Regions from separate parts of the Alkaliphilus flagellatus genome, predicted to be linked through region 3. Evidence: riboswitches for the same ligand, from Rfam matches in the RefSeq annotation. Region 3 holds a riboswitch; each other region holds the start of a gene.

Region 1 (3,285 bases), 120 kb from region 3:
TCCTATTATTATTCCATGTCATAGAGTAATAGGGGCTAATAAAAAGTTAGTAGGTTACGGTGGTGGGCTGCATATTAAAGAAAAATTGCTAAATGTTGAAGGAATAAAAGTTGAATGTGAAAAGGTGGTAGAATAATACCACTTTTATTTTTTTGCAATTTAGGGTCATAGAATTGGTATCTATCGGATAAATATAATTGAGATAATGAAAAAAGAAGGGGGAAGACAATGGAAGTTACTAAACTAAATCCAATTATTTTTATTCCTGGTTTAATGGGATCTATTGGCGGAGAGATGTTAGGATGTCAAATTGAGTGGGGCTTTGGTGTGGCAAGTTGGTTTTATAAACCATTTTTAAAAGAATTAGAGAAATTAGGATATAAATTAAATGAGAATTTATTTGTTTGTTATTATGATTGGCGAAAAAGCTGTAGGGAAATAGTAAAGGAGTTTTTACAACCTTTAGTATTACGGGTAGAAGAAAAGCATCCTAATCAAAAAGTTGATTTATTATGTCATAGTATGGGTGGAGTGGTAGCTCGTACTTATATTCAAAGTATAGAATACTCCTATAATGTTAGAAATTTAATGTGCTTTGGAACTCCTAATAAGGGAAACATTGAAGCCTATCATTTGTGGAGTATTGGAAAACTAATGAAGAAAACAGATACCGAGAAAGAACTATTTGACATTATACGCAGAGGATACATTTGGTTACTTACTAAAATACTAGATATACCTTTGGGGACAGAGAATATTGAAAAATTACATGAGAATTTTCCAGGATTACGAGATTTAATACCTACAGATGATTATGGGAAAATATTATGCTGTAAAATCGACAATGATTACCACTATATTCCAAGAGAATATACACTTTATAATAATTATTTACTAAATGAGCTAAATAAAAATATAGATACATTAAATAATCGAGTTAAAAATCTATATTGTTTTGTTGGGACTAACAAGGAAACAGATAAGGTCTTGCTACTAGATACAGAATTATTATTTAAATATAAAAAAGCATATGTTATAGGATCATTGAAAACAAAAGAAGGGGATGGGACGGTAACGGTTAATAGTGCAACTATAGATAATGCAGAAACATTTATAATGGAAGGAAGTCATAGTGGAATTTTATTAGGTTCTATGGAATATCTTGCAGACATATATAATTTAGATCGTTCATTATTTAATAAAGGTTTTGTAGAACCTAAAGTATATCCATTAGGGATAATATTAAAAAAATATATTAATATAGAACTGAAAAACGAAAGAGATATAATTGGTAAATTTATAGATGGAAAATTTATTACAGAGTATGAGCATATTTGCCAAGAGTTCGGAAAAGATTATTTGTGGCTTATGTTAAAACACGTACCTAGTGGTGAATATATTTTAGAAACATCTGGACAATATAAAGAAGATCATAATATTTTTGTAATAGGCTCTAGGATAGAAGAAGAATTAACAGAGAAAAATGTACGAAAAAAAGAAACTGATAGACTGTACTTTTCCTTTAAGGTATGAGATTAACAAAAGAAGCATAGCATAAAAAAGAATTGAAAATATTCCTCTTTTTTGATATCATTAAGGCAATCTAAATATTGACGGTGCTCAATTGAGCTTAAAAGGGAAAATGGTGAAAATCCATTACAGCCCCCGCTACTGTAAGTGATGATGAAACAGCGATATACCACTGGTATTGACCGGGAAGGTGCTGAAGTAAAATGATTCACGAGTCAGGAGACCTACCAAGTTTTAGCACATGCAGCCTTCGGAGGGATAGGTGAAATATTAGTGTGTTTATAATCCCTTACCCTTTGGTGAGGGATTTTTTATATTATAAAAAACAGGGGTCGCAAGGGAAAGAATTCAACTTGCGTAGTTATGAGGGTGTTTGGACAGCTTTGCTGCTTTTTTATATTTAAAATGTAAGTAAGAAACTATAAGAGGAGGATGTTTTTATGAGAAAATCAAAAGCAACTATATTTTTAGTAGTATTAATGCTATTGACAACCTTGCTATTTGGTTGTGCCAAAGAACAAAAAGAGAATTCACAGGGGGATGTAGGTAACAATATAGAGAATACAACCTATCCTATGGATATTGTAGATGGATTCGGAAATTCTGTAACAATAAAGAAGCAACCAGAAAGAGTCGTTTCGATTGCGCCTAGTCAAACAGAAATTCTATTTGCTTTAGGATTAGAAGATAAAATTGTAGGAGTATCGGATTTTTGTGATTATCCTATAGAAGCCCTAGAGAAAGAAAAGGTAGGTAATGCCTTTGCAATAAATGTAGAGAAAATATTAGAGTTAAATCCAGATGTAGTATTTCTATATAACGAAGCCCTTCCTGAGTCTATAGAACAAATAAAGGCAAGTGGAATAGCGGTAATGTTATATTCGCCTGAAACAATCGATGAAATTTTTAATAACATATTACAATTAGGTGAAGTAATGGGTGTAGAAGAAAAAGCGGAACAAATAGTAAGTGGAATGCAGGAAAAAAGAGATAATATTGTTAATAAAGTTAAGAATGAGAAGAAGGCAAGAGTGTTTTATCAAGTTTGGGACGAACCTTTAATGACAGCTGGTGAAGGGTCATTCATAAATGAGTTAATCACTTTAGCTGGTGGAGAAAATATTGCAGCTGATGGGGATGGAGCTTATCCTCAATATAGTGTTGAAGCTATGGTGGAAAAAGATCCTGAGATTTATATAGCACCAGCTCATACTGCTGAAAACTTCACTTTAAATCCTGAGCAAATGAAAGAATTAAAAAATATAATAAAATCTAGACCAGGTTATGATGTTATTACTGCCGTTAAAAATGATAAAATAGAGTTATTAGATCCTAATATAGTATCAAGACCAGGTGTTAGAATAATTGAGGCCTTAGAGCTATTCGCAAAGGCTATACATCCAGAGGTATTTTAATAATATATTCCAGCTATTTTAATGGGAATATATATGGAGGCAGACTGTCTATGGAAAAGCATAATTATTTAAAAATATTTCCACTACTACTAATGACATTGATGATAACAATATCTATATCCTTAGTTATTGGAGTGGCTAATGTAACTATTATTGATAGTATAAAAATCATTTTAAAAACCATTCCTATAATAGGAGATTATATTGATGTTTCAAATATACAAAAATCTCATATTGCGATTATACAAAACATTCGACTACCAAGGGTATTACTTTCTTTTCTAGTTGGATATGGGTTATCAATTGTAGGCGTAGCTTTTCAAGGAATGTTAAAGAATCC
Region 2 (3,285 bases), on a different contig from region 3:
AGGTAATGGTTTCGGCCTTTGCGGTAGGTGGAGCCTTTGTATTGGGTGGACAACTGGGATTTGTTGCAGGAATAGATAAGTCTATGCTTACACCTTTTATTGTAAGCAAAGTTGTTGGTGGTGTAGGGTCTATAACTATAGCATATCTGATTACAAAGCCAAATCAAAAAAATATATCTAATTACGAGGAAGAAAAAATATTGGAGTTAGCTATAGAATAAATGTGATCTGTGTGGAGGAGGTAGTATGCTAGTTATTGTAGAAGGTTTAAAAAATGCAATAAATTTATTACTATCCTTTGATAAAGAAATATATAATATTATAGGATTATCACTTTATGTATCTTTAACGTCTACTTTAATTTCGAGCTTTTTGGCGATTCCCATTGGCATACTCTTGGGAATAAAATCTTTCCCTATAAAAAAAATGGTAATACGTAGTCTATATACTATGATGAGCCTACCTCCAGTAATAGTTGGACTAGTTGTATTTTTATTGATATCAAGAAGTGGACCACTAGGAAATTTAGGTATAGTGTTTACGCCGATGGCTATGATAGTTGCACAGGTCTGTTTAGTAACTCCTATTATTACAGGAGTTGTCTATAACGGAACAAAGGAAAAGGGTGAAGATATACAAAATTTGGCCTATACATTAGGAGCGAATAGAGTACAAACCCTTATTCTACTGATTAGAGAGCTTAGAGTTAACATTTTTTCTGCAATTGTTACAGGATATGGTAGGGCCATATCAGAAGTTGGTGCTGTAATGATTGTAGGTGGTAATATAAAGGGACATACGAGGGTTATGACTACTACAATTGCGATGTTAAGGAATATGGGAGACTATGAAACAGCTATAGCTATAGGTATAGTTCTATTATTAATATCATTTATTATTAACTCCATATTATATAGACTCCAACAGGAGGATTAGGCATGAATTTACAAATTAGTGGCTTGCAGAAAAATTATGCAGGACAATGTGTGCTTAATATTGATAGTTTAACAATAGAAAAGAGGAGTTTTTTAGGGATTATTGGTTCTAATGGTGCGGGAAAGAGCACATTAATTAAAATTATTGCTGGACTAGTAGATGCTAGTTCAGGCTTTATTAATTATGATGGTGAAAAGGTTTCTCATAGAATACAGCAAAACATGACATTGGTTTTCCAAAAGCCATATTTACTAAGAGCAACGGTTTTTAATAATATAGCTTATCCTTTAATTATAAGAAACATGAAAAGGGATGATATACTAACACGAGTTAAGGAAGTTATGAAGTCTATGGATATTGAATATCTACAGAACCAAAAAGCATGGACATTATCAGGAGGGGAAGCGCAAAAGGTAGCTTTAGCTAGAGCAATTGTAATTAAGCCTTCTCTTTTATTATTGGACGAACCTACAGCTAATATTGATCCTAGCTCGGTTTTAGTTATGGAAGAAACTATAAAGAAATTTCATCAAGAAAATAAGTCTACTGTAATTATAATTACCCATAATCTTCAACAAAGTAAACGACTTTGTAAAGAGGTGGCCTTTATGAATGAGGGTCAAATTGTAGAGATGGGTGAAGTAGATAATATTTTTAACGATTGTAATAATCCTTTGACTAAAAAGTTTATTGAAGGAGAAATATTAATATAAAAATACCAAAGGCTTGAGCTCTTGGTACTTTTTAACTTTTTTTAATAGATAAATCAATGACATGGAAAGTTGTATGAGTTGTACAAATTGAGAAATCTATACTAGGTTGACAATGATATTATAACTAAACTATAATAAGTGTATAATATAAAACTAAATAATTTCAAGGTGCTTTGTTTATAAAGTTAAAAGGGAAAGAGGTTGAACTCCTCTACAGCCCCCGCTACTGTGAGCAGGTATGAAATCTTCGTATCCACTGGGAAACTGGGAAGGGAAGAGAGTAAATAGATCTGCAAGTCAGGAGACCTGCCTTGAAAAGGAAAGAATCACAGCTTCGGAGGGAAGTATGGAAGGTTCATCATATAATCATATCTAACTTTACCTTATCTGATGAATTCAACACATAGACGCTCTATGTGTTTTTTTATTTTCCAAGACCAAAGAAAAATAAAATCCTAAAGGAGGTGTCAAATTGGCTAAAAATATTATGCTTCAAGGAACTTCCTCTTCAGTTGGTAAAACAATACTAACTGCTGCACTATGTAGAATTTTTAAGCAAGATGGTTTTTCGGTAGCACCTTTTAAATCTCAAAATATGACATCAAATTCATTTATAACTAAAGATGGCAAAGAGATTGCAGGTTCCCAAGCTATACAGGCAGAAGCGGCTGGAATTGAAGTTACAGTAGAAATGAACCCTATCTTATTAAAGCCCACCAGTGACAGAAAAAGCCAAGTAATAATAAATGGGGTTTTAACTAGTAATATGCCAGCTTCACTTTACCAAGAGAAAAAGACAGAACTAAAAAAGGTAATAAAGAATGCATATGATGTTTTAAGTAGTAAATTTGATCTTCTAGTAATTGAAGGTGCAGGAAGTCCAGCAGAAATTAATTTAAGTAAAAATGATATTGTAAATATGGGGTTAGCAAACTTAGTAGATGCTCCTGTTATTCTTATCGGGGATATTGATAGGGGAGGAATTTTTGCTTCTATATATGGAACTATTATGCTCCTTAATGAAGAAGAACGAAATAGAATAAAAGGATTTATTATAAACAAATTTAGAGGAGATTTGGAGATTTTAAAACCAGGCATAAAAATGCTAGAGGATTTGGTGAACAAGCCCTGCTTAGGTGTAATTCCATACTTTGAAATTAATATTGAAGACGAAGATAGCTTGGTTGATCCTGAGGCAGCCGGTAGAAGAAAAGATATTAAAGAGAAATCCAGTGCAGAAGATTATAAAAAAATAAAGGAATTAGAATATGATAAGCTGGCTACTACTGTTAGAGAGAATATTGATATAGAAAACATTAGAAGGATTATGGGGATTAATAATGGACAGTAGCATTTTATTACTAATTGTAGTCGCATTAGACTTTATATTAGGTGATCCACCAAATTGGCCTCATCCAATTAGGTGGATAGGATTGAGTATAAGTAGATATGAAAAAATCATCAGAAAAAGCGGATTAAATTTAAAGATAGGAGGATTTATATTAGCTTTACTATCTTTAACTACCGTTTTGACTGTGTCTACATTAATACTTAAAATAACTCAGCTTATACATCCATTATTTGAAACCATAATTACAATATATTTACTCTACACTTCTATAGCTGCTAAATGTTT
Region 3 (3,285 bases):
TAAAAGATAGCTTTAATTATTTCTACTGGGGCTATTTTTACAGCTCCATTACCAACGCTTATGAAAAAACTTGCAATAAATAATAATATAAAGATTATTAATACTATAATTTTACGAGGTTTTTCTTCTTCCATACCTACTGACATAAAATTTCTCCCATATAATTAATAGTTTCTCTTATTTAACTAAATCTGTATAAAGATGTTTTGCTAACCCTTCATAAGCCTCTGCATATCTATGATTTGCTTTAAACATATAAAGATCCTTTGGTAAGAAAATATATCTACCTTCTTTTACTGCCTTTAAGGAAGCCCATGCTGGATTTGATTCTACATCCTTTTTAATTCTATCCAATACCGCTTCCATATCACTTCCTGTTGTTTGGACGAATATAAAATCTGGGTCTTCTTCTATTATTTTTTCTAAGCTAAAGTTTTTATCATCTAAAGTATTATTGGATGTATCTGCAATATTAGTTGTATGAAGATCTTTTAACATTTCACCTAAATAAGCATCTGATCCTCTAGCTGTTATACTTTTTGCACTGGCCATCATTATTAATACTTTATAACTCTTATCCTTTGGTGATTTTTCTATTATCTTCTCTATATCCTCTTTAACTTGCAAAGCATTTGCTTGGTAAAGATCTTCTCTTTCATTTAATGCAGTAAATAACCTTACAAGTTTAAAGTAATCATCCTTTACAAAAAAGTCTAAGGCAACAACTCCAATTCCATTATCCTCTAATATAGGAACTATCTCCATTTGAATTTTAGAGTTGCCGTTTAAAATTACTAAATCTGGCTTTAATGATAATACCTTCTCAAGGCTTATTGCTCCTAAAGTCCCTACTATTTCAGCATTTTCTGTTCCCTCTACTATCTTATCCGCCGATTCTTCTATTCTACCAACTACAGTACCTCCATTTTTAGCCCAAATTTCTAAATATGAATTAAAAAGAACTACTACTCTTTCCGGATGCTTATTTAGTGTGACTTGCTGATTTCTACTATCAGTAAAGGTAACACTGTCTTCACCTATCTGTACTCCATACTCCTCTAACATATTTTTCTCTAGTTCATTTACTACCTCCTTATCCTTGCTAGGTTCTACATTATTTGCTTGGTTTGAACATCCTGCTATTGTAGATATTGATAATGCTAACAGTAATGCTAATGCTGCTACTCTTTTTTTCATTTTTCATCCTCCAGTTTGTAGTTTTTTCCCTGGTGGAGGGTAATAAAAAATCCCCAACCGTATAAGTTAGGGATATATCATGCACATAGAAACATTAAGTGCAAAAAAGCAAAAGTCTCCCCTTCCCACCGAAGGTTACTTAATATAAACTATTAGGCAGGTCTCCTGACTTGTGGATCATCCTACTCTCAACACCTTCCCAGATATAATCCAGTGGCTAAGTTGATTTCGTACACACTTACAGTAGCGGGGGCTGTACCGGATTTTCACCGATTTCCCTATTAATCTTACAGAACCTAATGTTTCTTATTTAGTTTTCATTCACTATGTTATCATACAATGGAATTTTATTCAATAAAGTTTCTTTAATAATGTACCAAGCTTGCAATAAAATACATTCTATAGGTGTTATGATGTCCTCTATGAAGAATGTGTTGTTCTCCATTTTATTATTATACTAAGCTTACAATCAGCTAGCTTTGCTGAAATTTCGTGTCCCATTTGTTCGACTAATTCTTTTGTTATAGCCAATCCAAGTCCTGTGCTTTTACCACTTCTTGTGGGGTCAGCTGTAAAAAAACGTTCAAATAGATGGGCTATATCTTCCTCACTTAAATTCCGTGCGACATTTGTAAATGTTGTTGTAATATAACCTTCATACTCCTTTAAAGAGATATACATAAACTCATTTCCATACTTTAAAGCATTCTGTATTAGGTTTGAGAAAATTCTTTTTACTGCATTTTCATCAGCAATAACCAATGATACTTTTTCATCTATATCAATAATAGGCTCTATCTCTTTAGTTAAAAAATCCTTATAGAATGATGCTATTAAATCACACATTATATTATTTATATTTACAGATTTAAGATCAAATTTATATTCCTTACCTTCCAGTCTTGATAAATCATAAAAGCTAGATATTAAACTTTGTAATGACTCAGCTCTTCTTTTAACTATATCTGCATATTCTTTCTTTTCATGGCAAGGTAAGCTATCTTCCTCCATAAGCTGTATATATCCCATTATTGATGTAAGTGGTGTCCTCAGATCATGTGATATATTTGCAATAGCCTGTCTAAGTTCTAAATCCATCCTCTTATGTTCAATTTCTGATTTTTGTTTTTCTTCTAAGGTTTTATTTATTTCCGAAGCTAAATTTTTCATCTCTTTATTAGAAAAAGTAAGTAATATTTTTGAATTAGTATTAGTCTTATTGATTCTACTTAGTTGATTAGTTATATTCTTAACTTCGTTATGTGATAAAATATAAAGAGTGACAAATACGCCACATATAATTATAAGAAAAATAATAGTTAATAGTTGCATAAATGTCACCCTCCGTTTTACTTAATCTCTTTTTTATTAAAGTATAACATACTTAAAATTGTAAATACTACTGTAAATCCGATACCTACTAAAGTCGCAAAACCTAAAGTATTGCTCGCTACAGTGTCAGCTTTTATATTGGATAAGTTTGTTGTAATAAGAAACTTATTAATATTCATAAGTTTTGGAGACACAATTACTGAAAGTAGACTAATAATATTACCAGTCATAGAGAATACTCCGAAGTAAACAAAGCTAGATATTGTATTGTTTTTAAATACAATTCCTAGAAAAGTGCCTACAGATATTCCTCCAATCCATAGTGGGAGTGCTACTAGTAATCTTAGTGAAAAATCTTTAACTATATCTATTGAAAAGTCCTTACCAAGCCCAAACAGCATTGCTCCACTTCCTAAAAAGACAGTTAGTATAATAAATGCTGCTATAGTAGATAGAACAACTGTAGCAATTATCTTTGATAAAACAATTCTGTTTCTAGGTATACCAAATGATACAGCATTTTTCAAAGTCAAATTTTTATTTTCTTCACTTGTAACAATGTCAATCATCATTAAAACTAGAAATAGTGGTAAATTAATTGATTGAATACCTATATACATTAATTCTGAAAGATCCATATTAGCATTAACACTTGTGGCCTTCATCAATATATTAAGTAATAATCCTAAACCGGATATTATAACTACAAAGCTCCAATAGTATAATCTGTTAAAATTTCTATAAAGCTCAGCTTTA

Evidence for each region. Region 3 has a riboswitch for cobalamin ahead of KQI88_RS03640 (ABC transporter substrate-binding protein). Riboswitches for the same ligand answer to the same signal wherever they lie in the genome.
Region 1: another riboswitch for cobalamin. It lies ahead of KQI88_RS03030 (ABC transporter substrate-binding protein); the one in region 3 lies ahead of KQI88_RS03640 (ABC transporter substrate-binding protein).
Region 2: another riboswitch for cobalamin. It lies ahead of KQI88_RS16805 (cobyric acid synthase); the one in region 3 lies ahead of KQI88_RS03640 (ABC transporter substrate-binding protein).

Annotation. Positions count from the first base shown of each region.
Region 1 is NZ_JAHLQK010000001.1:668,024-671,308, forward strand. Features, by position in the region: gene KQI88_RS03020 (methylated-DNA--[protein]-cysteine S-methyltransferase) at 1-136, shown strand, start outside; gene KQI88_RS03025 (lipase family alpha/beta hydrolase) at 229-1,533, shown strand; cobalamin riboswitch at 1,598-1,773, shown strand; gene KQI88_RS03030 (ABC transporter substrate-binding protein) at 1,971-2,945, shown strand; gene KQI88_RS03035 (FecCD family ABC transporter permease) at 2,996-3,285, shown strand, end outside.
Region 2 is NZ_JAHLQK010000007.1:87,415-90,699, forward strand. Features, by position in the region: gene eutH (ethanolamine utilization protein EutH) at 1-221, shown strand, start outside; gene KQI88_RS16795 (ABC transporter permease) at 247-936, shown strand; gene KQI88_RS16800 (ATP-binding cassette domain-containing protein) at 939-1,649, shown strand; cobalamin riboswitch at 1,799-1,977, shown strand; gene KQI88_RS16805 (cobyric acid synthase) at 2,122-3,000, shown strand; gene cbiB (adenosylcobinamide-phosphate synthase CbiB) at 2,990-3,285, shown strand, end outside.
Region 3 is NZ_JAHLQK010000001.1:791,960-795,244, reverse strand. Features, by position in the region: gene KQI88_RS03645 (FecCD family ABC transporter permease) at 1-146, opposite strand, end outside; gene KQI88_RS03640 (ABC transporter substrate-binding protein) at 178-1,197, opposite strand; cobalamin riboswitch at 1,336-1,512, opposite strand; gene KQI88_RS03635 (sensor histidine kinase) at 1,618-2,529, opposite strand; gene KQI88_RS03630 (ABC transporter permease subunit) at 2,547-3,285, opposite strand, start outside.